DNA from 4 places in the Endozoicomonas lisbonensis genome. Region 1 is predicted to be linked to each of the others. Evidence: predicted binding sites of a transcription regulator. Region 1 holds the regulator's gene; each other region holds the start of a gene.
What was found. The regulator PhoB, encoded in region 1, activates phosphate uptake and scavenging genes when phosphate is short. The targets are predictions, from matches to a motif close to TGTCATANNNNTGTCANA.

Region 1 (5,619 bases):
GTTTGTCTTTCCGCGGTATTAAAGCATCAGTATTGATTGCTATTGGTATTGTCTCCCTGATTGCCCTGATCGCAGGTGACGTATCCTATACCGGCATTGTGGCTGCACCACCAAGCGTTGCCCCCATTGTTGGCAAGCTGGATATTATGGGTGCTCTGTCACCTGAAATGATTGGCGTTATTGTTGCCTTCATGTTTGTAAACCTGTTCGACACCACCGGCACTTTGATCGCTGTGGGAGACAAGGCAGGTCTGGCCGACGAAAATGGCAAGATGACCAACATGAATCGCGCTCTTATGACCGATGGCGCTGCGTCCTGGATTGGTGCCATTATGGGTACACCAACAGTCACCACTTACGTTGAAAGCGCCTCTGGCGTGGCAGTCGGTGGCCGTACTGGTTTGACGGCTGTCACTGTGGGTGTGTTGTTCCTGCTGTGTATGTTCCTGTCGCCTCTGGCTGGAATGGTGCCTGCCTATGCGACCGCTGGCGCACTGGTCTATGTAGCGGTTCTGATGGTGGGCAGCCTGACCCGTATTGACTGGGATGACCTGACAGAAGCAGGGCCGGTACTGATCACAACCATTATGATGCCGCTGAGCTTCTCAATTGCTAACGGCATTGCCCTTGGTTTTATCGCTTACCCGGTGATTAAGGTACTGGCTGGCCGGACATCGGATGTAAGCATCAGCGTCTGGGTTCTGGCCGCTCTGTTTGCACTGAAGTTTGTTGTCTTTGGTATCTAAACTTCAGCTTCCCCTCTTCACAAGGTGTGCGTTCTGCACACCTTGCTCTTCAAAAGAACTTCAAAAGAATTACCCTACAGAACCCTGCCTTTAAGTGCTATTGTGTCTGGGATAGCCAGCAGATCAGATGAATACAACAAATGCCGTTTATAGATTTCGCTCACCAGACCTGGCAACCCAAACCAGTCCTGACCGATGAGTGTATGAAGAGCATTCCGGAACCCTACAGAAGTTGGCTGCTTGATTCCGGTTCTCTGACTCAACGCCTGAAGTCCATGTGTACCAGACAGTTCCGGGTCAAAGTGCTGAGGCATGAATGGGGCGTTCCCTCCCGTTCAGAGCTGGAATTTCTTGGGTGCCGTCATGAAATGGCAAGCATTCGGGAAGTGTTACTGATTGTCGATGACCACCCCGCTGTGTTTGCCAGAAGTGTTTTGCCAGCCAGTAGCCTGACCGGGGAAAACCGGGAATTGCTGGAGCTGGGGGAACGCCCGCTGGGAGAGTTTCTGTTTAACCAGCCGTCACTCAAACGGGGTCAGATTGAGATTGATGAACTGCCTGCCTGCCAGTTTAACCTGCATTTAGATCGACCATATAAGGAAGAAAGTGCCTGGGGAAGGCGCTCACAGTTTTTCCTGAATGGTAAAGCTATTTCGGTTTGCGAAGTTTTTTTACCGGAATACAATCCAGAGCTTATGTAAGAGTACTTATAGAAAGTCTAACCTGTTAGACTGAAACCCAAGCCAGTTGCAACAATGACAATCATCATGACGTACCTTAAAAAACTGGCGGGGGACTCTTTCAACCTTCAATCTTTTTCGGCCCGCTACCCCCGCATAAAGGATTTTGTCCAGCTGTGTCGGCTGGATCGCCCTATTGGCATCTACCTCTTGTTATGGCCCACCCTTTGGGCATTGTGGATGGCAGCAGAAGGTCTGCCCAGCCTGAAAAACCTGTTAATTTTTATTGCCGGAGTGGTTCTGATGCGCAGTGCCGGCTGTGTCATCAACGATTATGCGGATCGCCACTATGACGGCAGTGTAAAAAGAACCAGCAACCGCCCTCTGGTAACGGGAAAAATCAATGAAAAAGAGGCTTTGCTTTTTTTCTCGCTTCTGGTCGCCCTGTCTTTTGTTCTGGTTCTTCTTACGAACCTTCTGACCATCATGCTTTCTCTGGGTGGACTTGCCCTTGCGGCTATTTATCCATTTGCCAAACGTTTTACTCACTTGCCTCAGGTGGTTCTGGGAGCCGCTTTTGGCTGGGCCATCCCCATGGCCTACGCCGCAGAAAGTGGAACGATAAGTCAGATTGGCTGGTTATTGTTTCTTGGTAACGTGTTCTGGACGGTAGGTTACGATACCCAGTACGCCATGGTGGATCGTGATGATGATGTGAAAATTGGTATCAAGTCGACCGCTATTTTGTTTGGTGAGCTGGACAACATCATTATCGGCGTCCTTCAATGCCTGGCTCTTGGTACATTAGTAATGGTCGGTATTCAGGCAGGTCTTGGCCTGAGTTTTTATTGTTCTCTGGTGGTTGCGGCAGGATTGTTTGTTCATCAGCAGTTACGAACGCAAAATCGGGAAAGAATGGACTGCTTTAAAGCGTTTCTCAGTAACCACTGGGTAGGAGCCGTCATTTTCTTGGGCATTGCTTTCGGTTATGTTTAAGCCTTTTTAAGCTTCCATAAGATAGAGGTGTCATCTGTTTGTAACATTTGAGCTGTGTAATGGCGCAAATGGGGATTTTATCTGGCAAAACAGGCTGCCAGGTTCCGAAACAGATGAGACAAGAAAGGTGAACAGGCATGTCAGGAAGAACAATTCTCATCGTAGACGATGAAGAACCAATCAGGGAAATGGTCTCTGTCGCTCTGGAAATGGCAGGTTATAACTGTCTGGAAGCGGCTGACGCCAAACAGGCACATGCTCATGTTATCGATCACAAACCAGACCTTATTTTGCTGGACTGGATGTTGCCGGATATCTCCGGCATTGAATTCGCACGTCGTTTAAAACGGAATGAGCTGACCTCTGAGATACCCATTGTCATGCTGACCGCAAAAGGCGAGGAAGACCATAAAATTCAGGGGCTGGAAACAGGCGCAGACGATTACATCGTCAAACCCTTCTCCCCACGGGAGCTGGCTGCGCGCCTGAAAGCCGTCTTGCGTCGTGCAGGTGGGATGGACTCCCAGAACCCGATTGTTATTAAAGGTCTTGAACTTGACCCTGTCAGTCATCGGGTCAGCATCAACGGCAACCCGGCGGAAATGGGACCCACTGAATACCGGTTGCTGCAGTTCTTTCTGACGCATCAGGAGCGGGCTTACACACGTGGGCAGTTGCTGGATCAGGTCTGGGGAGGCAATGTGTACGTGGAAGAACGAACCGTCGACGTCCATATCCGTCGGCTGCGCAAAGCTCTGGGATCAGACTATGAAGGCTTTGTACAGACGGTTCGTGGTACGGGTTACCGATTCTCGGTAAAGGTTTAAAGCTGTTTATCAACACTCGAAAAAAGATCCGGAATGACCAGTATTACCAAATCTTACATCCTGAGCCGAATGCTGTTGTTTTCAAGTATTGGCTTCTGTCTTGGCTGGCTTCTGGGCAACGCTTTTCTCGGGCTTTCTCTCGTATTGGCAGCTTATTGCCTCTGGAGTGTTAAAGAGCTGTTCCGGTTGCTGGACTGGCTGAATGCTGCCAAAGACCGCAACGAAGAACCACCTGAAAGTAAAGGCCTGTGGGGGGAGATATTCGACGGAATCTATCGCCTTCAGAAGCACCATGGACGAGCCCGCCGCAAACTCTCTACCGTTATAGATCGAATCCAGTCATCGACAGCCGCGTTAAAAGACGCGGTGGTCATGGTGGATCGTCATAACAATCTTGAATGGTGGAACATTGCGGCAGAAGAGCTGTTAGGCTTTAAGAAGCCCGACGATCAGGGGCAGCCCGTCACCAATTTGCTGCGTGATCCACGCTTTGTGGATTATTTTGAGCAGGGTCGTTATCAAAAACCGCTGCAGATTCCCTCGCCGCTCAATGATGAGTACCAGATTGAAGTGAATATCACCGTGTATGGCCGTGGCAACCGCATGATCATTGTCCGCGATGTCACCCGCCTTATGCAGCTGGAAACCATGCGTAAGGATTTTGTGGCAAACGTTTCCCATGAACTCAGAACGCCACTGACGGTGATCTCAGGCTATCTGGAAACGTTGATCGACGGTGTACACGATCATGATCTTCCACCAATATGGGGCAAGGCCATGAACCGTATGCAGGAGCAGTCACTGCGTATGCAGGGACTGGTTCAGGATCTGTTGACGCTTTCCAAACTGGAAGCCGCTGAAATCGACGAGAACAGCGCTGTCAGTCTGCTGCCGATGCTTCATGCCATTGTTGAGGATAGTAAGGCGTTAAGTGGGGAGAGCCAGCATAAGATTCACCTGGAATGCCCTGAAGACGCCGAACTGGCCGGTTGCGCTCACGAGCTGCGTAGTGCCTTCTCGAACCTGGTGTTCAATGCTGTGCGCTATACCCCGGCAGGTGGCAAGATTTATGTACGTTGGTGGCAGGACGAAGATCGTGGTCATTTAATGGTGGAAGATAATGGTATTGGTATCGATCCAATCCATATTCCCCGATTAACGGAGCGTTTTTACCGGGTTGATAAGAGCCGTAGTCATGCAACCGGTGGAACCGGTCTGGGGCTAGCCATTGTAAAGCATATTATGCTGCGTCACGGCGGTCGGATCAGTATCAGTAGTCATCCGGGCAAGGGCAGCAAGTTTGTCTGTCATTTCCCCAGGAAACGGCTGGTGGCTTTCGCAGATTGATGAGTGATCAGAAATATCAATGTTGCCCAACGTAAAAAGGGAGCTAAGGCTCCCTTTTTACTGTCAGTGATGGCTGAAAGAATTATTCAGCAACACAGTCCAGGCGTTTTTTGCCAGTGCGGTCCAGGTAAGCCTGGAAGTCGCGAGGCAGACGGCCTGTGGTAGCGCCTTCCCACTGAATGGTGTCACCAGCTTCAGTCTGGTATTCAAAAGTGTACTTCTGAATGTTACGACGCTTTTTAGGGGCTTCCAGTTCCAGAGCACCCAAATCGTCCAGGGATACGCCGCGATCATTCATAATCTGCTTGATCGCTTCAATGCTTTCAATTTTGGCCTGGCGCTTTTCATCTTCTTTATCGCGAGCTTCCAGCTTTTCAGCAAGAACGTCGTTCATGCGAGAAATGATGCGCTCCAGATCTTCGACATGAACATCTTTGAACAGGGAACGAATACGGGTTTTGCTGCTCAGGCGATGTTGAATTTCTTCAAAAACGTTCATTTAAAATGACTCCCTCATCTGACTTAATATCCGAATTATGTTTGTACGGACTTGGGTGTTAATATAAGTGTCCTTATTTATACAGCAAGGATTTAATTGATGGAAGTATTCAAGTCTATTTTACAAAATAAAAATGTAAAAATATGCAATTGAATGAATACAATATAACCTTGCTGACTTAAAAAGAAATATTTTATTTATCCCCTGAATTGCCCTCAAAGAATTGTGATGGATTCACCCCTGTTTTAAGGCTGGTTCTGGCAGGGTATAGGTTTTCAGGCTTCTGGAAAAGTCCTGCAGAACTTTGATTCCACTGCTTTCAGCTTCATGACACCACTGAATTAAGGCTTCAATGCGTTCATTTTGGTCTTTAATTTGATGCCAGATCGCCTGTAAATCTTTCTTTTTCCTGTAAATGGTATTCAAAACTTGACTGGTATCAATAATTGAATGAATTTTTTCCATGTGAGCAGGTGCCAACAGATGCTCTTCCCGTGCCAGAAGCTTTTGAGCCGATTTTAAAA
Region 2 (5,619 bases), 190 kb from region 1:
TCCGTGATACCCGGTGCAGAATCGTCCACTTTGACACAACGGCTAACGTTATTAACACCCAGCTCAATCACATTATGCAGAGCCATCCACGGGCCAGGGCGAGCGCCTGCCGCCAGATCATCACTGGCAACCACGACATCAGGCTTGTAACCTTTTGCTTCTGCTGCAGGAATCAAAACATCCATGACTTCTCTTGGATAGCCAGAGCAGGAACCGATTTTCACATTATCAGCCCGCAAATGATCCAGCGCTTCCAACGCACCCGGAATAGGGTCAGAGAAAGCGGTCACTTTGGCTTTCTGCAACGGCATAAAGGCACTGTAAATATCGTCCACATCTTTGTCTGCCATGGGGCGGCCAAACTGATTCAACCAGCGTTCTGCCACTTCTGGCAACTGCCCCAGCGTTTTGATGTGATCCCACTTGCCCAGCCCCATGGGAACACGAGCCTCTTCAAGGCTGACATCAAAATCGTAAGCCTGTTTAAACGCCTCCACAAAAATAGACGTCGGCGCCCAGGAACCAAAATCTACGACAGTGCCTGCCCAATCCAGAATAACCGCTTCAATCTTATGACTCATGATGTAACTCCTTACCTTCAATGACTTCAGAAATAGCCTGTTCAACAATATCGAGCGCACGGCTCAATTCTTTTCTGGAAATCACCAGAGGCGGGCTCAACTGCAGCACATTGCCCTGGGAAATCTTGAAACTCATACCCAGCTCCAGACAACGGTATAAAACCTTTTCAGCTTCTTCCCTTGCCCGGGTTTTATTGTCACGACAGATCACCAGCTCTATGCCCCAGAGCAGCCCGATACCACGGACATCACCAATCAGATCATACCTGTCTTTCATGGTTTCCAGACGGTCACGAACATAACGTTCATCGTCTTTTACCTTGTCCAGAAGGTTGTCCTGCTCGATCACTTCCATTGTCGCCAGCGCTGCCGCACAACCCACAGGACTTTTTTCATGGGTGTAATGACCCAGCGAGATATTCCCGGCAACATTAAACTTGTCGCTGGTAATCATGGCAGCCATGGGAACGATACCACCGCCGAGACCTTTACCAATGCACAAAATATCGGGCGTTATTCCATAACGCTGGAAAGTGAACCACTCACCACTCCGTCCCATACCGTTAGGGATTTCATCAATAATCAGCAGGACATTATGCCTGTCACAGATTTCACGAACCCGTTTCCAGTACGCCTGGCTGGGTACCTGCACATCGGTGTTACGAACCGTCTCAGCAATAAACGCCCCTACACCGCCTTCTTTCTCAATCACATATTCCAGATAGTCGGCATAATGTACGTCGGAACCGTCCTCTCCCGGCCAGACGCCACGATAACTGACCGCCGGTGGAATACGTTCAACCCCGGGTGTCAGCGGCCCCATACCTTCACGGAAACAGGCTTCACCACCAACACCGATGGCATCAAGGGAAGCCCCATGGAAAGAGTCCCACAGAGACACCACTTTGTGGTTGCCTGTCACAACCCGAGCCAGCTTAAGCGCTATGCCCACCACCGATGTACCGCCGGGGGCAAACAGCACCCGGTTCAAATCATCCGGGCAGATCTCTGCCAGCTTCTTTGCACAGTCCACGGCCGTCTGGTTGGTAAAACGACGGGGCGAAAATGGCAGGGTATCCAGCTGATCTTTTATTTTCTGAACCACATAAGGGTGTCCATAGCCCAGCTGATGCACATTGTTACCATGGAAATCCATGTAACGATGACCACGATCATCCTCAATGTAGATGCCATCGGCCTTGCTCAGAACATCCAGACAGGGAGTCGACATGGACTGATGCAAAAAATACCGGGCATCCTCTTCCAGCAGGTTCAGGGTCGGCTGATGATCAATAGCATCCTGCCAGCGCCTGCGTTCAGCCGTTGTATTGATATCACCCTCTGCACTGAGGCGTTGCTCATGAAGGTGTTGCTGATTAAGGTGCTTCTCAGCCATCATCAGGACTTATGCTCCCAGTACATGCTTTCACTGATAGCATTGATCAGTCGTGCAATATCGTCGGGATAAACTTCACCAATATTGCCAATGCGGAAGCAGTCAGCATGAGACACTTTGCCCGGATAAATCACAAAGCCTTTCTCTTTCAGCAAGCTATAAAAACGACGGAAGTTGTAATCTTCATGCTCCGGAGAATAGAAAGAAGTGATAAACGGAGAGTGCATGTCTTTTTCCAGCAAGCACTTAAAGCCAAGCTCTTCCATCCCCTGCACCAGTCGGTTCTGGTTTTTTCGGTAACGTTCATAGCGGGCTTCAACTCCGCCTTCCTGCAACAGTTCCTGCAAAGCCTGAGCGAAAGCCCGCACCGTATGAGTCGGTGAAGTAAACCGCCACTTGCCGCTGTTCACTTCCATACAGTCCCACTGAGCATACAAATCCAGAGACAGGGAACGAGCCTGCCCTTTGCATTGCTTAAGCTGTTCCTCACGGGCAATCACAAAACCAAAGCCCGGCACGCCCTGAATACATTTGTTGGCAGAGCTGATGAGATAATCAATACCCAGTTCAGCAACATCCATCGGCACACCACCAAAGCTGCTCATGGCGTCAATAATAACAATGCGCTTGTGTCGTTTAACGACCTGAACCACTTCTTCAACCGGATTGAGCATGCCGGTGGTCGTTTCACAATGCACCATGGCAACATGGGTAATGGATGGGTCACTGGTCAGTAATTCATCAATAACAGCCGCAGACGGCAACTGGGTTTCACCACAATCGAGAACCGTGTGACTGATATTCAGATAGTCCGCAATCTCGGCAATTCGGGCGCCATAAGCACCATTATTCACCACCAGTAAACGACCATCATCGCCAATGGCTGTACCAATCGTAGCTTCTACGGACGCAGTACCACTCCCCTGCATCAATACCGATGTGTAGCCCGGATCTTTGGTCGCCAGCTCAACCAGCTGTGTCCGAATCTTCTGAACCACATCCAGATTGTAATCATCATCCCAGGTACACCAGTCGCGTAACATGGCTTCACGAACGGTTCGGGAAGTCGACAGAGGTCCGGGGGTTAACAACAGATAAGGGTTTTCCAGGTCGGTTGTGATCGCCACAGCCTGTTCCTCACAGATTGACTTGTTTATAGAATGATTGGTTATGGTATAGACCAAGTATTTAAAATAATGAAATTGTGCGGTTTGTCTGTAAACCCGGTTAAGCCAATCTTCACAAAAAGTTCATAATTCAACGGATCGTTTTCGAAATACTCCCAGCCATACATCTGTAGCATAACTGTCACACTGTTATGCCTAAAATGGTCTATACCAGAAAACAATAACTGGGTTACTATGATGCCTCTTTCTTCTTGCCCGACTGGACCAGCCGGCTGGAATAGGCTGATTTTTACTCAATTTCAGGTATATTATTTGTCCGGGGTTTATCCCCGAACATCGAACTAACAGCGAGACGTGAACGATGGGCCAGGGAAGAAACCAGTACCAGATCATTCGATCCGCCCTGTGCGAACAGATAGAAAGCGGCGCTCTGCCAGCAGGCACCAAGCTCCCCCCGGAACGGCAACTGAGCGAAAGCTTTGGTACCACCCGTGTAACTCTTCGGGAAGCGTTGTCATCACTGGAAGCCGATGGCATGGTGTATCGTGAAGACCGCCGTGGCTGGTTTGTCTCTCCCGAGCGTATTGTTTACGACCCAACCGTAAACACCAACTTCCACACCATGGTTAAAGGTCAGGGCAGAATGCCTGAAACCCGTTTAATCAGTGCCGCTCTGGTACCAGCCACAACGAAAATACAAAAGCTTCTGCAACTCCCTCCGCTAACACCGGTTTATCGTGTCCAGCGTCTGCGCCTGGTTGATCAGCGAACAGTGTTGTATGTTGAGAATTACATTAATCCGGAGTATTTCCCGGGTTTACTGGATCAGGATTTACAGCAGCCACTGTCAGATATTTACCGTACTCACTACAGCACCCGCTACAGTAAAGTAAACTTTCGACTGTACCCTGTCGGCATTCATGACGAAGCCGCTACCCATCTGAAGGTAACTTCCGGCAGTTCAGGTTTACTGGTTACCCGGATCAATCACGACAAGAAAAAACGCCTCATTGATTGTGACTTTGAGTACTGGCGACAGGACGCCATTGTAATCACCGCCCAGGCCCGGAAGTAGGTCATTCAGTGCTGCTCAATACAAATAGAATCATGCTCTTTTAATTTTCTTTCTGGGAAACCTTAATATTTCAGGGATGAAGTATTAAGTCAGAACCATTGCTCTGAAAATCAATAATGAACTGAATATGAACGAAACATACTTTGCAATGAACTGAGTATGAACGAAACATACTTCGCTATGCCGCCTCCAAATATTCATTTCTATAGTCCTTTTGCTTAGTAATAATTAACCTCTGTAATTGGAGTCAGATAATGATTCGGAATCTTTTTGTCTTTTCCGTCTGGCGCATATTATTCAACCTTTGCAAATGGACATCAGGTCAGGTTTGGTCTGATAAAATCAACTCCCACTGCTTAATAATAATGGTGCTTGTATTATTTCTTTCACCTCCCGCTTTATCGTCTCCGGTTTTAGGACGTGATACTGGCTATCATCAGGAAGGGATGGTTATTGGTCAACTGAGCAGGGTCGAAATATCAGGTTTTTTTATTAAACCTGTAGTTATAAATTTTTTACTGGGTGGCGGTATATCACTCGATCGATTCTACCCAACCAAACAGTTTCAGTTTTCTGTTAAGGACAAACTGAATCCGATATACAACAAACTGGTTAATACGCCACCCAATAAACAAGTGATCCTTCATTATGTCAGCCCCATTCCGCTCTCAGCCCCTTACATGTGGCTTTTTTATGGAGCAAGTGCTTTTGCTACCGATGTGTCCGATGTGTCCAACTTCACACAAAGCGACTCTTTTAACAGCTATGGCAATTTCTACAAAGATGAAAGTTACATCGGATTTGGCAGTTATGGCGTTAGTGTTCGCTCGGGAAAATTTGTCAGGGTATTTCGATGGGGATCATTCGGATCAAAGCTTTGCACTGCGGATTTACACGAAGGGGGAGAGAAAATTGAGAAGAAGTATGTTTACGATCGGGTATACACTGGTTCAGATCAGAAAGGACAACCACAATACAGAACGAAGACAAGAACTATCCATGAAAAAAAGCCCAATATAAATCATCTGAATATATACACGGAAGAAGGATGCAAGTTTGCGGAAGACGCCCTTGCGGCTAACCAGAATGTCACGGTCGAGGTGTCTACGAAATACTTTCCATTACAGGACTGGTATCCGGATACAATACACAGCATACGCACAGTGAATGGCGCAAATACGCCTCTGAGGATTCCGAATCAGGATCAGGATCACCTGGACCTTCCGGGATTACCCTGGTAATACCTCACATCAAAACCATTAACCCGGGGTTTACGCATTCGCTAGTATTTCCACACCCTGTTTTTCCGTCTACTCTTTCACACTCCTATTCAATTTCCGGCAAAATTAACAGCACTGAAATGCAAGTGTCACATTTCGGTCATATTCCTTCCCTAAGATCAATATCAAAATCTGGTCTGTACCAGTTGGCTGTAAGTAC
Region 3 (5,619 bases), 2.0 Mb from region 1:
TCGCTGGTTCTGGCAGACAGTGGTCGTATATCAACCGTAGAAGAGCAGGGGCAGCGTTACCTGATCCTTAATGACGGTTTCCGTTATGATATGACCCCCGGTATGGGGAATGTTCGCATCATTGAATATGAAACCTACGGTTTGCGCATGGAAGAACGCACCATTAATGATGAAATCAGTCGTGAACAGGCACTGCCCACAGGCGAGCTGATGAAATCGGATGATACTCGCCTGATTGCTGAACTGCAGTGGCGCCTGTCTCTGCCCCTGCTGGTACCGATTATTGTTTTGCTGGCTGTGCCTTTGTCCCGGGTGAATCCTCGTCAGGGGCGATTTGTGAAATTACTCCCGGGTGTACTCTTGTATCTGTTTTATCTGGCACTGCTGATGTTTGCCCGCAGTGCGGTAGATGATCAGCGTATACCGGCGACGATAGGCGTCTGGTGGGTGCATGCAATCTATCTGGCCATTGGCCTGTTTATGGTGTCGCAGGAGGCGTTGCAATTGAAGCTGGGACGGAGTAATGCCAATGCGTAAGCTGGACCGTTACATTGCATGGAATGTACTGGCGGCCATGCTGGTGGTTCTTGTGGTTCTGGTCATGCTGGAATCACTGTTTTCATTTCTTGGGCAGCTGGACGATGTCCGGGCAAACTATGAGCCACTGGATGCCCTGATATATACCATTATGCTAATGCCGAAGAAGGTCTACGAGTTTATACCTGTATCAGCCATGATCGGTTGCCTGGCAGGGCTGGGCAGTCTGGCTTCCAACAGTGAGCTGGTGGTGATGCGGGCAGCAGGGGTGTCGCTCTGGCGCATGGTCTGGTCAGTGATGAAGCCGGCTCTGCTGATGGTTGTGGTGGGTACGCTTATTGGAGAATACGTGTCTCCGGTCAGTGAACAGATTGCAGAAACCCAGCGTCGTATTCTCAGGTCTTCTCAGGGCGTCTATTCCGGTGAGGGGGTCTGGCACCGGGAAGGCAATGAATACATGTATTTCAATGCTGTTGAGCCTAATGGTGTGCTCTATGGTGTCAGCCGCTACAAGTTTGACGAAGGCATGCGGTTGCAGGAAAGCTCATTTGCCAAACGCGCGATCTATCAGAAAGACCACTGGTTGCTGGAAGATGTGGTAACCAGTCGTTTTGATGGTGAGAAGTTTGTTGAAGAAAAGGCGACGATTCAGCCCTGGGATACCAGCCTGACCACGACCCTGTTGAAAGTGGTGGTCGTCAATCCGGATGCGCTTTCGATTTCAGGGCTGAAAACCTACACGAATTATCTGGAAGATCAGGGACTGGATTCGGGTGAGTATGACCTTGCGTTCTGGAAAAAGGCGCTGCAGCCCCTTTCAATCTTTTCCCTGGTACTGGTTGGAATATCGTTTGTCTTTGGTCCACTGCGTTCTGTGAGTATGGGGTTAAGAATTTTTTCCGGAGTGGTGACCGGAGTCATTTTCATGATTGTTCAAAGCCTGCTGGGGCCTTCAAGTCTGGTATTTGGTTTTCCGCCCATCCTGTCAGTACTGTTTCCAATCAGTATCTGTATTTTGATTGGTGCCATGCTTCTCAGGAAAGCAGCCTGACCGAAACGCTGTGCGGCGGTATCTCCAGATACCGCTGTCAGTAGACGAAGCTCAAAATAACTGTGGGTCGTTCAGCTTTATTATCCTGCATAGACACGCAGACCTTGCACTGGGTCAGAAACGATAACCCCTTTGGTGACGGTGTTGTTTTCCAGATAGTTGTCTGTTTCGGGTTTGTTCAACGGGTATGGGTACAGGTTGTAAGGCTTTCTTCATATCCTGTGGAACGGGAAGCAGCATTGCCGCCAGGGTGGCTCTGACTGAGCGAATGGCTTTTTGCAGCGAAGTGATCATGGCCTGTTCCTGAAAGTTATGGCACTCACTGAATGCCAGGTCATTGTTTCAGCGCTAAACGGTCATGCGCTTCGTTGATTGTAATCTATGTAAGTAAGAATACTAATATGTATTTCGGCATTTATCTTTTTGTTTTGTAATATTTAGTAATAAAACGCTGGTCCGGTGCTTTACAGGATCGTTTTATCTTTCTGAACAGGGACATGATATGTACCTGACCGTGAAGCATAATCCTGCCAGCTTTTTTTATTCCTGTCCCAGAGAACCCAGATCATACCAATACATCCTGCCAGTACTGACGGTATGGCCACAAGAAAGCGCACAATCGCCTGCTTCATGGATATTTTATTGCCGTTCTCATTAAGGATGTGTATACGCCAGGCCTGCATGCCTAATGTCTGGCCTTTACGGGTCCAGAAATAGCTGAAAAAGCAGAAAACAGTCAGAAACAGGGCTACGTAGAAGGCGGGGCTGCCCAGTGACTTGCCGCTGTCGGTCATTTGTTTAAGCTGGTCTGCGCCATAGAGCTTCATCAGGATGCCAAGGTTAAGAAAGCCAACCAGAAAACACAGTGAGATGACCAGAAAAGTGTCATATAACATCGCTGCCAGCCGTCGCCACAGCGGGGCAGGCTTCATGGTTATCTGTTGCTTCTGCATGTGTACTCCTGTATTCAACACGCACTATTTATAGTCAGCCAGTTATCGTCAGCCAGTTATAGTCAGCCAGACCTAGTCGCCAGTTGTATTGTGAATCAGGTTTATGATTTTGAACAGACATTCAAATCAATTATTGGTTTAAAAACAGATTTGACGGCGGAAAAGTGCTGGCACACCGCTTTTTCTGTCAGTTTCGGACAAGAGGTTGATGCAACAGAACCAGAGGATACCAAGGCTGAGCTCGATTTATCCGGGGAGGAACGGACTGTTAAACAGGTACTGACGTTTACAAACATAAGGATATTGCTACATCAATATGTAAAATTCCACACTTGCAGCAAATTCTTATATCCCTAAAGTACCGCTCTCAAACTGACTGCATTGTAATAAAACCGTCAAAAATGACTTTTGCAATGTAAAGTACCCTCCGGGTCGATCCGGGCGGGTAACGTTAACTTGAGAAATCCGGGATTTCTATGCAAGCAACGAGTGCTTCTGTCGAGAACAGAGCCGTAACGAACTCTTTCCTGCCCTGGCTGGCTGTACTGGGTCTGGTATACACCCTGCTGGTAGCCGTAGGTTTGATTGGAGATGGCTTCAAGTGGGCTGCAGGGGGCGAAGACGGTGCGGCTGCACTGTTTGAGTTTGCAACCAATCCATTTATGGGGCTGATTGTTGGTACCATGGCAACCGCTATGGTGCAGTCTTCCAGTACCGTGACCTCTATTACAGTCGGCCTGGTTGCTGCAGGTCTGCCGGTAAGCACCGCTATTCCGATGATTATGGGTATCAATATTGGTACCACCATGACCTCGACCCTGGTGAGCCTGGGTAGTATGGGTAAGCGAAATGTGTTCCGTCGCTCCTTCTCTGCTGCGACAGCGCATGGTTTCTTTAACCTGTTTGCGGTTGTTCTGTTCCTGCCTCTTGAGATGGCCACTGGCTTTCTGGCGAAATCCTCGGATTATCTGACGGATCTGCTGTATGGCGGCTCCAGCACGAACATGGGTGGTTTTGACTTTATCAAGCCGCTGATTAAACCCGTTACAAACGCTTTTTCTAATGTGGCTGAAAGTGTACTGCCCGGAATGTCTGGCGGTATTGTGCTGGCACTTATCGGACTTGCACTGACGTTTATGTCCATCAGCCTGTTGGGCAAGATTCTCAAGCAGCAGATGGTAGGCCGTGCCAAAGATCTGATGCATAAAGCCATTGGCAGTGGCTCTGTTGGCAGTATTGCTTCCGGTGGGCTGATTACCTTCCTGGTTCAGTCTTCCTCTACCACCACCAGTCTGGTAATTCCTCTGGTTGGTAGTGGAGTGTTCCGGCTGAAGGATATTTATCCGTTCACACTCGGTGCCAACATCGGTACCTGCATTACCGCCCTGCTGGCTGCGTTTTCCCTGAGTGGTCCTATGGCGGCTGCCGGTCTGCAGATTGCACTGGTTCACCTGCTGTTTAACGTATCCGGTGTATTGCTGATTTATGGTGTACCAGCACTGCGTGGTATTCCTTACCATGCTGCCCGTCGTTTTGCACAAATTGCCAGCCGTCGCAAATCCGTTGTCTTTGGTTATGTGTTTGGTGTCTTCTTTATCGTACCGGGTCTGTTGATTCTGCTGACCAGCTGATTAACAACTGTCCACTTTATCAAGCAGACAGGGTTTCCTGTCTGCGCTGTCTGAAAACGTCACACGACGTTGGGAATGCCCTATGAGTGATCTGAAACAGTACAAAAAGCAGAGAAAGAAACTTAAGCAGGAAATCAAGGCAACCGAGGCACACCTGGCACGACTGAAGCAGGAGCTGCGAACCCTGAGAGAAGGGCAGCAGCACCAGGTCATTGAAGAAGATCTGGATCAGTTGATGGAGAGACCATCACTGTTTAAAAACCTGATGAAGCTTTTTGATAAACAGCCGTGAGCGTTTATTAAAAGCCATGAGCGAATAAATAATAGTGTTTTTCAGGCAGCAGACAGCTGCCTTTTTTGTATCCCGGTATTTTCTTTGTCTATTCTTTGCAGAACTGATTTACAGGGTGTCTTAGCATGTTCGACACAAAAAATTTTGCAGAGACTTATTCTCAGAGTAAAGAGCATCACCCGTTCCGAACGGATATGGAGCGTTACTCGATATTGAGCTGGCTTGAGCCGGTGGAAGGTAAACGGGTTCTGGATCTTGCCTGTGGGGCAGGTAATTACAGCCGGATGTTCTGTCGGCTCGGTGCAAAGGAGGTGACGGGGGTTGATTCGTCTGTGGAGATGATCAATTCTGCTATGAGTCACACACCGGAAATAATGCCTGTCGCCTACCACACCCTGTCTGCTGAAGATTATGCCAGCGATATTCCTTATGATCTGGTGTTTCATGCCTACCTGTTGAACTGCGCCTCTTCACCAGAAAAACTGTATGAGCTTTGTCGTGTACTGTATCGGAATCTTGGCACTGGAGGTCAGATGCTGGGAATTATGGGGATGCTGGGACACTACCCTTCAGGAAGAAGAAACCCCAGTGGCTGCTATGCGGCCTATCAGGGGGGGCTGTCCGAGGGCGACGGCTATACGATTTTTTTTCCGGGTCAGCAGAAGGCGGTTAATCATTACTGGCGTCGCAGTACCTGCCATTCTGCTCTGGTAGAAGCGGGGTTCTCGGATATTTGCTGGTACCTGCCTTCAGACAACCGCAGTCATCAGATGTCGGCTGATGACTGGGTTGAGCTTGAAAATAACCCTGTTTTTATTGGTGTCAGCGCAACCCGATAGCGTCACTCTTAAGTCCGAAAGGCTTCTGGTTTATGTAAAGTGATTGCCCTGTCGTAGCAGTCCAGCGAGCATTCGCCACACCCTGTACACAGGGTTTCATCTATCTGCACCCGCTGGTCTTCAATGCGGATTGCATCTTTTTCACAGGCATCCATGCAAAAGTCACAAGGCTGGTTCAGGGTGAGCTGGCAGTGACCGCTGACTCTGGCTACTGCCTGTATACGACGACCATCTTCTTTATCCAGAGCGCCCGTTGGACATTGGTCAACGCACTGGCTGCAGAAAGTACAGCGACCGTAATCCAGCGAGAGAACAG
Region 4 (5,619 bases), 470 kb from region 1:
AGGAAAGGATAGTTAGCGTCCAGCGGCAGGCTGGGAGCCAGTTTCACCACACCGACCAGCATCAATGGCGCCACCTCACCAGCCGCACGGGCCACCGCCAGAATCAAACCGGTCATCATCGCCGGGCTCGCCATGGGCAGTACAACGCGCCACAGGGTTTCTGCTTTCGTCGCCCCCAGCGCCAGACTGCCTTCACGTACCGAGCGCGGAATGCGCGATAAACCTTCTTCCGTTGCCACAATTACCACCGGCAGGGTCAGCAGTGCCAGTGTAATGGATGCCCAGAGCAGGCCCGGCGTACCAAAGGTTGGGGCCGGCAAAGCTTCCGGGAAGAATAACTGATCGATCTGGCCACCTGCGAAATAGATGAAAAAGCCCAGACCAAATACGCCATAAACAATCGATGGCACACCGGCAAGGTTGTTCACAGCAATACGAATAGCACGGGTCAGCCAGCCCTGAGAAGCGTACTCACGCAGATAAACGGCAGCCACCACACCAAAGGGCGTCACAATGATCGACATCAGGATCACCATCATGACGGTACCGAAGATAGCAGGGAACACCCCGCCTTCAGTGTTGGCTTCACGGGGATCTTCTGTGATGAACTCTTTCAGCTTGCTGAAGTAAAAACCGATTTTCTGCCACACCGACATGGCATTTGGCCGGTATGCCCTGACAATCTTACTGAAATACTGCTCGGTTTCGCGCCCTTCAACCGTGGTAGCGACAAAGCTATCGCGGTTAAAGGCGGTATAAAGCTGCGCCAGTCGTTCTTCCATGACTTTGTATTCCGCCTGATAAACACGACGCTGAGCCTCTATATCAATCAGCCGTTCTGGTGTCAGCCGGTTATTTAACTCAAGGCTTCGTTGTTGCAGTCGTAACCGTTCCAGCCTGGCATTTACCGAACCGATATCGTGTTTCTCAATGGCATAAATGGCTTTGTGGATGCCCAGGGCTCTATCCAGACGGTTTTGCAGTTCATCCCATGCCTCTGCCCCTGTAGCGACCACAACACCGTCTTCCTTGATGCTCTGCAAATAGCCATAGAAGTTACCCCATTCACGGCGCTCAAGCGCCATAATGTCTTCAGGGTGTTTGCGCTTCAGCAGCCAGCGATCCACAACCCAGGCAAAGTCGGAACCATAGATATCCCGGTTGCCAACTTTCAACAGGTCACGCACCACTTCACCTTCATTATCTTCAATGGGTAAGCCCGCTGCTTTCAGACGTGCAGCCGGGACTACTTCAGACTCTACAATCTCACCGGCAACGATTCTGGGCTCCTGCCCGGGAATCTGGTATTCCGTCACAATAATACTGCCCGGCCAGAAATGCCCAAGCCCCCGAACGGCGATCAATGCCAGCAGACCCACCACAAGAATCACACTGATTGCTACGGCTCCGGCGTTTAACCAGACCCAGGGAGAACCACTGCTGAACCACCTTCCCACCGACGTTTTGTTTGTCACTGTTTTCATTAACGTGATTCCTTTTACAGTGAGCTGTATTTCTTGCGCAGACGATGACGGACAATTTCAGCTGCGGTATTAACGACAAAGGTAAACAGGAACAGAACCAGTGCCGCCAGGAACAGAATGCGGTAATGGCTGCTGCCCACTTCTGATTCCGGCATTTCTACCGCAATGTTGGCCGCCAGTGTGCGCATACCTTCAAAGATATTGGCATCCATAATGGGGGTATTGCCCGTTGCCATCAGCACAATCATGGTTTCACCCACCGCTCGTCCCATGCCAATCATGACGGCAGAGAAAATACCCGGACTGGCGGTCAGCAGAACCACCCGAACCAGGGTTTGCCAGGGGGTTGCGCCCAGTGCAAGAGAGCCGTAGCTGAGGTGTTTGGGAACACTGAAAATAGCGTCTTCGGCAATGGAAAAAATGGTGGGAATCACCGCAAAGCCCATCGCCAGCCCGACCACCAGGGCATTGCGCTGATCGTAGGGAATCCCCAGCTCCGATGTCAGCCAGGTACGCATATCGCCATCAAAGAAAGTGACTTCCAGTATGCCATTCATTGAGAAGGCAACAGCGCCACTTAACAGGACGACAGGTATCAACAACGCCGCCTGCCAGCCTTCCGGAACGGCATGACGAATTTTGCCCGGTAATGAATCCCAGATAAAAGCAAACAGAAGAATACCCACCGGCACAAACAGCAGCAGTGCAAAAATGCCCGGCAAATTATTCTCAATCAGTGGTGCCAGCCATAAACCCGCCAGGAAGCCAAGGATAACGGTAGGCAACGCCTCCATCAGTTCAATCATTGGCTTCACCTTTCGGCGCATACCCGGAGCCATAAAGTAAGCGGTATAAATGGCACCCGCTATCGCCAGGGGGGTTGCCAGCAACATGGCATAAAAGGCTGCTTTCAGGGTACCGAAAGAGAGTGGGGTCAGGCTGAGCTTCGGCTCAAAGTCGTTGTTTGAAGCCGAGGATTGCCAGATGTATTCAGGTTGTTCGTAGCCTTCATACCAGACCTTTTGCCATAAAGCAGAAAACGACACTTCAGGGTGTTCATTCTTAACCCTGAAAAATTCAACACCTTCCTGCCCGTCGACCAGCAGGTAGTTACTTCTTGGTGAAATCGCCATCTGATTAATGGGGCCATCAGACAACTGTTGTCTTATAAGCGTTCGACCGGCGGTCGTATAAAACACCCCAACATTGCCTTCTGTATCAGACGCAAGAAATCCTTTACGACGATGTTCAGGTTTTATCGAGGTAATCGGGCTATCCAGCAGTTTGAAGTCACGAACCCGCTGCAAAGACCATTCATTCTGCTCATCACGAACCATGAACCACTGACTGATTAAACCACTATCGTCGCCTGTAAGGAGCGAGACTCCACCTAGCAGAAACTCAATTTCAGTGATAGTGGCGTCCCCAACCGTCAGGTCAGTCACTGAATGCAAATGCAGCTGACCCAGCCTGTCAATATTGATGACAGCCATTTCATCACCAGCCATTCTTACAAACAGCCAGCGCTGGTCAGGGTCAATTTTTAACTGTTCAGGCTTACCGGGAATGGCCGGCAGCGTGACGGCCTGTTGTTCCAGGGTCACTTCTTCTGTCAGAAAGTTTTCTTCCTTGCTGAACGCTGTCGCAACCATCCTGCCACTGCTGACCGCAGCGATAAATAACTGCCTGTCATTATCAGCCAGAGTGATGTCACTGAGGCTATTGTCTGATAGCGTCAGAAGCTGTTCGCCATAAGGGTACTCAACAACAGGCGTAATAATACGCTGATCATCAGGCCAGCTGATTTTATGCCCAACCTTGAAAACAATCGCCTGACCATTGCTTAATCCAGCGGCCATCAGGTTTGAATTCGCAGGATCACTGGTCAGGGTTGCTACTTCTGTACCGGCAGGCAGAGGCAGATAAAACCGCGAATTATTGTCGCCAGTCCGGGTTGAGCGAAAATCAAACTCACCAAGGCGGTTGATGCTCAGGGCTATCTCACCCTGTTCTTCCATGCTCAGATAGAGCGGAGGATTATCCTGATCAATACTCTGGGTCCATGTGCTTTGCGGGGTAACCGCAGCTCCCCTGAACAATGGCGCTACTTCGTAAACAAGGTAGAAAAATATAAGGGTTATGGCGGCAATAACCCCAAGCCCACCTACAGCAACTGCCCATCGGGCAAAATTGTCTTTTAGAAAACGCAAAGAGCGCTTCCGTCTAAGGGCCGGGGTGTTGAAGTCGACACCAGGGCTGTTTTCTATCATTTTTTGGTACATGGCTCTGGTCGCACGGATTAATGAGCGTACAATAAAACGAATGTATTACAAAAATGTTACAACCGGAAAATAAGCGATCAGCCACGTTGCCAATTGTCAAAACATTCTGAATTCGCCCAAACTTTAACCGGTGCGAATATTAGGTTTGCACAGAATTGGAAAAATCAGTATTTTAAGTAACTCGCGCTAAGGACGCAGTACATTAATCGAGACTTTTCATGTTAATAAAAGCCATGCTAATAAAACAATTAAGCTCACAAAGTGGGCAATATTATCAGGAATATCTTTCCTGCTTAAATACCAGCGCTGATGCAATGTCTGTCGCTCTTACCTCTCTGCACTCCCACCGACATCATCACTCCCATCATTGATTCCCTTCGGGAAACCTTGCGTTACAACATTCTTTAAAACATTCAACGCCACAAAATTAGTCCATATTGGATAGTGGTTAAGTAAAAGCTGACTGCAATAAATAATATAAACAAACATTCAGTTAGCTGGAAATGACAATCAGGAAATTCGATGAACGCAGTAATTCTGGCTGTTACAGTAATGCTTGCGCTGAGTTTAATGCGCGTAAACGTTGTGTTAGCCCTGTTTCTGGGAGCCCTCACAGGTGGACTGTCCGGTGGACTGGATATCCACGAAACCATAACCGCTTTTTCTGAAGGCCTTGGCGGCGGTGCTGGCATTGCCCTGAGCTACGCCATGCTAGGTGCTTTTGCCGTTGCCATTTCACGCTCTGGCGTACCCGAGTGGATGGCAGGCAAGATTATCAAAAAAGTGAAAAGTGACGCCAGGACAAATGGCAGAAATTCACTGAAGTATGGCGTGTTCGTCATGGTTCTTCTGATGGCGTTTGCCTCCCAGAACCTTGTGCCTGTCCACATTGCCTTTATTCCGGTACTGATTCCACCGTTGCTGTCTGCCTTTAGTGCGATGAACATCGACCGTCGTCAGATTGCCTGTCTCCTGACGTTTGGTTTGACAGCCACTTACATGCTTGTACCCGTTGGCTTCGGTAATATCTACCTGATGCAGATTCTGGGTGGCAATCTGCAGAAAAACGGCCTGGATATCGACCTGAGTCTGATGCCTTCTGCCATGATGATCCCAGTGAGTGGTATGTTCCTGGGCCTGCTGTTTGCGCTGTTTGTCAGCTATCGTAAACCTCGCTCCTATCACGTTGAACAAAGCCAGCTGGTTCAGGACGAAGAGGTGACCCTGAACAAGGCAAGTGTCGTTTCTGTCGTACTGGCCGTTGCTTCAGCACTGGGCATTCAACTCAGTACAGGCTCCATGGCTCTGGGTGCCGCTACCGGCTTCATCATTATGATTCTGGGCCGGGTTGTGTGCTGGCGTGAAGCGGATGACGTGTTTGCCCAGGGTCTGCGGATGATGGCCGCCTGTGGTTTTATCATGATCTCCGCAGCCGGTTTTGCCGAAGTATTGCGTACCACCGGTGACATTCCGGTTCTGGTGAACATGGTTGAAAATCTTGTGGGCGGGAGTCAGCCGCTGGCGGCCTTTATGATGCTGCTGGTTGGTCTGCTGATCACCATGGGTATCGGCTCCTCCTTCTCCACAGTGCCTATCATCGCTACCCTGTACGTCCCTCTGGCTATGGCGCTGGGCTTTTCGCCACTGGCAACTGCTGCACTGGTAGGTACTGCAGGTGGTCTGGGTGATGCGGGCTCTCCGGCGTCTGACTCCACCATTGGCCCAACAGCAGGTCTGAATGCTGATGGACAGCACGACCACATTCGCGACTCTGTTCTTCCGACCTTCCTGCACTACAACCTGCCAATGATTATCTTTGGCTGGATTGCGGCAATGGTGCTGTAAAAACACTG

Region 2: phnW (2-aminoethylphosphonate--pyruvate transaminase) is a predicted target of PhoB. The motif match lies at 3,273-3,290, and genes of this name have one in related genera.
Region 3: V5J35_RS20250 (Na/Pi symporter) is a predicted target of PhoB. The motif match lies at 2,924-2,941, and genes of this name have one in related genera.
Region 4: V5J35_RS13305 (ABC transporter permease subunit) is a predicted target of PhoB. The motif match lies at 3,810-3,827, and genes of this name have one in related genera.

Annotation. Positions count from the first base shown of each region.
Region 1 is NZ_JBEWTB010000002.1:2,237,236-2,242,854, forward strand. Features, by position in the region: gene V5J35_RS11170 (NCS2 family permease) at 1-746, shown strand, start outside; gene V5J35_RS11175 (chorismate--pyruvate lyase family protein) at 887-1,447, shown strand; gene ubiA (4-hydroxybenzoate octaprenyltransferase) at 1,514-2,422, shown strand; gene phoB (phosphate regulon transcriptional regulator PhoB) at 2,560-3,249, shown strand; gene phoR (phosphate regulon sensor histidine kinase PhoR) at 3,283-4,596, shown strand; gene V5J35_RS11195 (H-NS family histone-like protein) at 4,679-5,095, opposite strand; gene V5J35_RS11200 (DesA family fatty acid desaturase) at 5,330-5,619, opposite strand, start outside.
Region 2 is NZ_JBEWTB010000002.1:2,045,332-2,050,950, forward strand. Features, by position in the region: gene phnX (phosphonoacetaldehyde hydrolase) at 1-581, opposite strand, end outside; gene V5J35_RS10230 (aspartate aminotransferase family protein) at 571-1,980, opposite strand; gene phnW (2-aminoethylphosphonate--pyruvate transaminase) at 1,980-3,104, opposite strand; gene V5J35_RS10240 (UTRA domain-containing protein) at 3,466-4,179, shown strand; gene V5J35_RS10245 (hypothetical protein) at 4,626-5,420, shown strand.
Region 3 is NZ_JBEWTB010000002.1:4,239,263-4,244,881, forward strand. Features, by position in the region: gene lptF (LPS export ABC transporter permease LptF) at 1-537, shown strand, start outside; gene lptG (LPS export ABC transporter permease LptG) at 530-1,588, shown strand; gene V5J35_RS20240 (hypothetical protein) at 1,703-1,882, opposite strand; gene V5J35_RS20245 (RDD family protein) at 2,053-2,541, opposite strand; gene V5J35_RS20250 (Na/Pi symporter) at 3,018-4,172, shown strand; gene V5J35_RS20255 (hypothetical protein) at 4,255-4,464, shown strand; gene V5J35_RS20260 (class I SAM-dependent methyltransferase) at 4,590-5,303, shown strand; gene V5J35_RS20265 (4Fe-4S binding protein) at 5,312-5,619, opposite strand, start outside.
Region 4 is NZ_JBEWTB010000002.1:2,704,906-2,710,524, reverse strand. Features, by position in the region: gene pstA (phosphate ABC transporter permease PstA) at 1-1,484, opposite strand, end outside; gene V5J35_RS13305 (ABC transporter permease subunit) at 1,499-3,754, opposite strand; gene V5J35_RS13300 (Na+/H+ antiporter family protein) at 4,289-5,611, shown strand.